Regions from separate parts of the Allocoleopsis sp. genome, predicted to be linked through region 1. Evidence: riboswitches for the same ligand, from Rfam matches in the RefSeq annotation. Region 1 holds a riboswitch; the other holds the start of a gene.
What was found. Region 1 has a riboswitch for cyclic di-AMP ahead of ntrB (nitrate ABC transporter permease). Riboswitches for the same ligand answer to the same signal wherever they lie in the genome.
Positions count from the first base shown of each region.

Region 2: linked by a shared signal. The riboswitch ahead of V6C93_RS13535 (glycosyltransferase) and the one ahead of ntrB (nitrate ABC transporter permease) in region 1 are both predicted to bind cyclic di-AMP.

Region 1 is NZ_DATNPA010000595.1:4,809-7,989, reverse strand. Features, by position in the region: gene V6C93_RS28575 (OmpA family protein) at 1-884, shown strand, start outside; cyclic di-AMP (ydaO/yuaA leader) riboswitch at 1,045-1,202, shown strand; gene ntrB (nitrate ABC transporter permease) at 1,298-2,149, shown strand; gene V6C93_RS28565 (ABC transporter substrate-binding protein) at 2,319-3,181, shown strand, end outside.
Region 2 is NZ_DATNPA010000282.1:20,700-23,880, reverse strand. Features, by position in the region: gene pstB (phosphate ABC transporter ATP-binding protein PstB) at 1-327, shown strand, start outside; gene V6C93_RS13535 (glycosyltransferase) at 517-1,794, opposite strand; cyclic di-AMP (ydaO/yuaA leader) riboswitch at 1,953-2,102, opposite strand; gene psb27 (photosystem II protein Psb27) at 2,469-2,870, shown strand.

The DNA.
Region 1 (3,181 bases):
ATCGTTATGTATGGGCTTTAGGAAGCGCACTAGCGATCGCTCTAGGGATTTGGAGCTTTTTTTCTATTAGAGACAACCGCCGCTGGGAAGCTTATCTGAAAAAACTGAACGCCGAGCCTGGGATTACGGTGATAAATGCCCAGAAACGTCTTGGTAAATATTTTATCTCAGGGTTGCATGATCCATTGGCAGCCGATCCTATCAGGATGATCAAACAAGCCAATGTTAACCCAAATGCAGTCATCAGTCGATGGGAGCCTTACCTCTCACTCGATGCAAAAATAATCGAAAAAAGAGCAGAGGAGTTGCTACAAGCGCCTAAAACAGTGGCGTTGAGAGTCGATGAAAACCGTATTCTCTATGCTACGGGTTACGCTTCTCATGAATGGATTATTGAAACCCGAAAAAGGGCACGATTCATTCCTGGAATTACTCAATTTCAGGACAATCTTACAGAGACGGATTTAAAAGAATTTGAGTCTTTAAAAGAACAGATTGAGAAACAAGTCCTCTATTTTAGTAAAGGTTCTACAGAACTTGAACCCGGTCAGGATGCTACCTTACAGACGCTCGTCAGTCAAATTCAAAAACTCCTAGATTCCGCCTATTCTTTAGATAGAGATATTCAGATTAAAATTTTAGGGCACACAGACAAGGCAGGCTCAAAAGAGGCAAATCTTAGACTAAGCCAAGCGCGTGCTCAGGCTGTTATATCTACTCTTGTATCTCAAGGAATCAACACTACTTATGTTTCTGCCGAGGTGGTAAACCCCAATGAACTTTTGCCTAATGAGCTGACGCAACAGGATGGAGGATTGAATCGCCGTGTCTCTTTTAAAGTAATTCTGACTGATTCCCCCAACAGAGCCACTGCCAACCCCTGAATCAAAAACGAAGTCTGCCGAGTGGGTGCCTGCCTTATTACCTTATTAACAGCACAGCTCCAGGCAATGTCAACTATTTCTTGGGAAAGAGAAACAAAATTGAAAAGCTATGGTATAGTTTTGCATTAACTAGAGTAAGTCAGCCTAATCCAGCGGCTCACCAGGGTAGTAACCCAAACAATCGGTAAAGCTGGAGCGGAGGAACCAATATTTGGGGCGTATCTCTAAACTCTGTTTCGTTTTGTAAGCAGAAGTAGAGAAGGACATCTCTCAGTCCTAGCCCGTCAGCTAACTTCGTCGGCACTGAGAGGAGACTGAAGAGTCAGCATTCTTTGTAATGTCTCGATCTCGTCAGTATCCTGGCTGGTACTGCTCAGGTTGTTTGTACCTGATATTGACAGGAGGCATTGCAAATGGTATTCCAGCTAAATTTGGCTGCGATCCTCACAGTTGCGGCTCAGTCGTCTTGGAAAAAAGCACGACCATTAATTGTCCGAGATGCTGTCTTATTCCCAGCGATTGGGTTTGCAGGAGTTCTCTTGCTGTGGTGGTTTGCTGCCACCTTCTTAAGCGAGTTAATGCCCACCCCGCTTCAAGCACTGATTGATAGCGCAGAATACGCAAACCCTTTCTTTCGCAAAGGCCCTGGTAACTTAGGACTCGGTTGGTTATTATTGGCAAGCTTAAGGCGCGTGTTACTGGGATTTCTCCTTGGCGCTGCGGTGGCGATTCCCTTGGGGTTTCTCATTGGCATGTCCAGAGAAGCCATGCTGATTTTCAATCCCTTGGTGCAAATTTTTAAACCCGTATCCCCTTTGGCTTGGTTGCCGATCGCACTGGCAATCTTTAACCTAGCAGAACCCTCGGCAATATTTGTCATCTTTATCACCTCGTTGTGGCCCACGATTATTAACACGGCTCTCGGCGTATCCAGCATTAACAAAGATTATTTGGATGTAGCACGAGTGCTGGAAATGCCCCGTTGGCGACGAGTTACAAAAATTATTTGGCCTGCGAGTTTACCCTACATCTTCACCGGGTTACGCATCAGCTTAGGGATTGCTTGGCTGGTTATTGTTGCTGTGGAAATGCTCACCGGTGGTATCGGCATTGGCTTCTTCGTGTGGGACCAATGGAACCGCTTAAATTTGAGTTCGGTGTTTTTGGCAGTGGTTGTGATTGGCGTAACCGGCCTAGTTCTTGACTATGCCTTGGGCCAATTTCAAGCTTGGGTGACTCGTCGCCCAGTTCAAGCTTCTCGCTAAAGCTTTCAGAGCAACTGACAATGGATTAGCTTCAGCTACGAGGGTAGCTGATTCATCTTGCGACTACTAATCAACAACAACTGAGCAAGGGAGAGCGGGAGAATCCTTCAACTTACTCCCCAGGATTATCAATAAACTATCACCCCATCCCCAATCCCCTAATACCGCCATGAATTCTTTGAATCGACGAAGATTTCTGCAACAAGCAGGCGCATCGGCAGCAGGATTGGCCTTATCCTCTTGTGCCATCAAGGGCGTTACTGCACCCGATCAACTCTCCGCAGCAGCCTTAGCCTTAGAACCCGTTGTAGACCCCAGAACCCTAGAAAAACCCAATCTTACCGTTGGGTATGTGCCCGTTAATGATTGTGCACCGTTTGCGATCGCCTGGGAAAAAGGCTTCTTCCGCAAATACGGACTCAATGTTAAACTCAGCCGCGAAGCAAGCTGGGCCAACTCTCGCGATGGCGTTATTTTTGGGCGTCTCGATGCCGCACCTGTGGTTTCTGGGGCAGTTACTAACGCCAGAATCGGTGCTGAAGGTGCCCGCCATGCGCCCCTTTGTGCAGCGATGACGATTCATCGGCACGGCAACTCCATGACCATGAACAAAAAAATGTGGAACTATGGCGTCCGTCCGTGGCGAGACTACAACGGCAACTTAGAAGAATTTGGCAAGGATTTCCGAGGCTTCTTTGACAGCCAACCCCCAGAACAACGTATTTGGGCAGTTGTCTTAAGTTCTGCCATCTACGAATATTTTGTTCGCTACTTATCTGCCGCCGCAGGTGTCAATCCCTCAGACGAGTTTCGGGTGATCATCATTCCACCACCCCAGATGGTGAATAACGTGCGGATTGGGGCAATGCAAGCCTACATGGTGGCAGAACCCTGGAATACGCGAGCCATCACAGGTAACGAGGGGGTAGGCTTTACGTTTGCCCAAGGGAAAGAACTCTGGTACGGACACCCAGATAGACTCCTAGGGGTCATGGAATCCTTCATCAAGGAAAACCCCAAAACCTACCGCAG
Region 2 (3,181 bases), on a different contig from region 1:
CAGCAACGGTTGTGTATTGCCCGTGCGATCGCCATTAACCCAGATATAGTATTGATGGATGAACCTTGCTCCGCCCTTGACCCGATCTCTACACTCAAGGTCGAGGAATTGATGCATCAGCTCAAGGAAAACTACACCATTGTGATTGTGACTCACAATATGCAGCAAGCCACGCGAGTGGCTGATATGACTGCCTTTTTTAATGCCAAGGCAACTGAAAAGGGTGGGAAAATGGGCTATTTGGTGGAATGCGATCACACGGAAAATATCTTCCAAAACCCACAGCAAGAAGCGACTAGAGACTATGTAAGCGGACGATTCGGTTAAAAGTGACAGCGACCCGTGATTGAGTGACCCCTGCGGACGGCTGAGTACTCACTGTTTTTGAGTAATACCAAATCCGTTTTGCTCACCCTCTTATTATTTAACGGGTAAGGGGTTGGGACTTCTCATTATCCATTACCCATTACCCAAAAAATTAAAGGAGTGTACGAGTCGGATTTGGTATAAAGTGTATTACGCCGCCACCTGCGGTTTTTGAACAGATTTGACAGCCACTTGAGACATCAGTTTACTGTAAACAGAATTAAGCCTACGAGCAACGCTCTCCCAGCTCATCGCAATTTCTACCCGTTGTTGACCAATTTCACCCAACTGGTCTGCCCAAGCGGGATTGCTCAGGATGCGGTCAATCCCTTGGGCAAAGGCGGCTTCATCTTGGGGTGGCACCAGTAATCCTGTAACTTCTGGGATAACAGTAAACTGCAAGCCGCCCACTTTACTGGCAATTACGGGCGTCCCACAAGCCATAGCTTCAATGGCGACCAGCCCAAAGGGTTCATAGTGACTGGGAACTACACACACATTGGCGGCTGCATAGTAACTGGGTAGCTCAGCATCCGTGAGTCGTCCAGGGAAGAAGGTCATCGCCTCTAGGCCGAGTTCTTTAACAATAGCTTTGATGCGATCGCACTCCATACCGTCACTTTGACCTGGACGGAAACCACCCGCAATAATCAACCGCACATTGGTATTGCCGTTCCACCGGGATTGAGCAATCGCCCTGACCAAAGTTTCGATTCCCTTACGTGGATCGAATCGACCCACATACAGCACCACCTTGGCTTCCGGTGGAATCCCCAGTTGTTCCCGCGCCTCTTTTCGTGCGATCGAGCCCATCCGCTCGATATCTGTACCACAGGGAATGATTTCAATCATTCCTTTAGAAGAAACCAGATTCCGCATATGTTCCTCTTCTTGAGGACTTGTCGCAATAATCCGATCCGCTGTCTCCAGACAAGCTTTTTCCACTGCTAACCGCGTCGAAGCGATCGCAGGAAGGTTACTCACAGCCCGATACTTAACCGCTCCTAACGAGTGGTAAGTATGCACCTGTTTCAAAGGTTGGAGCTTTTTCAGTTCCATCCCGACCCAAGAAGATAACCAATAATTGGTATGCACCAAGGGATACTGGTATCCTTCTTGTTCCTGGAATGCCTGAAATTGCTGTACAAACTCTGGCAGATAGCCAAAGACCTGATCTCGATTAATAAACTTTGCTGGTCCAGCCGTTAATCGGATTGTGCGGCAATTAGGCTCATGTTGAACAATATTCGCTTGATCGGGATCGATTCGGCGAGTAAACATATCCACATGCCAACCCTGTTTAGCTAGTGCTAATCCAACTTGACGCACATAAACGTTTTGCCCACCGGCCTCTTCTTTTCCAATTTCTGCGGCTGGGTCGCCACTAACAGAAATCAACGCAAGACGGCTCTTTTCATTGATAAGCATGATACTTTTTCACCTCATGAGTAGCTGCCCTGGCTTGAACTCAGGAGGTACGATTGATATAGTCATCTTCTCAGAGTCAAGGACAGGTCAACGAATCGGACTAGTACCAGCCAAGGACACTGACGAAAACACAAACATTAATTAATAATGCTGAGCTTCCAGTCTCTTCTCGATGCCGACGGAGTTAGCTGACGGGCTAGGACTGAGAGATGTCCGTCTCCTTTCATCTCCTTAAATGAAGAAGAGATTGAAACAGAAGATGCGCCCCATAAATGGTTCCCCCGTTCCAGTTTCAGTTTTTATATAGGTGCCTTTGTAACCCTGAAACTGAATTAGGCCGACTTACATGAAATACGTTTGAATTACATTAGAATATCATTGTATTGCGTTTTACAGGATTAATCAACATCTCAAGAGGTATCGTTTTCTAACAATTGGTTACTAAATATTGCGCTATCAGCTGATAAAGGTGCTTAAGCACATAAAGCTCAACAGTCAAACGTCAAAAATAGTAATTGCTCTTCGATTCTCTATTACTTAGTCTCTAATTTCCGTGATAGATGGAAGCAGAACGTGGAGTGTGGGTGTAATACAGGTAAGGCGATCCCCGAAAGCACCAATCCAAGATAGGATAGGTTCTAATTTTGAAAATCCGTTTGTTGTGAATCATGCTGATGAAGCGCTATATATCACGTCTTGTTGCCCTCATTTTGGTTGTTGTGATTGGTCTAATGGGGTGTTCCTCAACCAGTGTTGCAGGTTTGACTGGAGATTATCGCCAAGATACGTTGGCCTTGTTGCAAAACTTGAGAACAGCCATTGAATTACCGGAGGATGCACCAGACAAAGCAGAAGCTCAATCAAAAGCGCGTGGAGCAATTAATGAGTTTGCCTCCCGCTATCGGCGAGATAGCTCAGTGACTAACCTCAGCTCTTTCACCACGATGCGAACAGCTTTGAATTCTTTAGCGGGTCATTATAGCTCTTACCCTAACCGTCCCTTACCGCAAAAGTTGAAGAATCGCCTAGAACAGGAATTCCGGCAGGTCGAGAGCGCCCTGAAGCGAGGCGCTTAGAGTTATCCGACTGACATTCCGAGGGTGTGCTACTCCGTCCCGCTTGTGCGTTAGCGCTAGCCTTCTTCGCTAAACGCTAGCGATTCAAAGGCCAGAGAGTACCCCGCTTAGAACTCCCTAAGCTGAGCTACCCGTCAAGAAGACAATTCACGCTAACACCCCACTTAATGGCAGGGGTATTTATCCTTAGATTTTATATCCTTGGAGGGTTTGATCCGTCAAACCCTTCTTTTTGCTTTTAGATTGGCGCAATCTCTGATACGATTTCTTTTTTTGTCTGCGTCCGGAACAATGGGTAAAAGAGGTGAAAG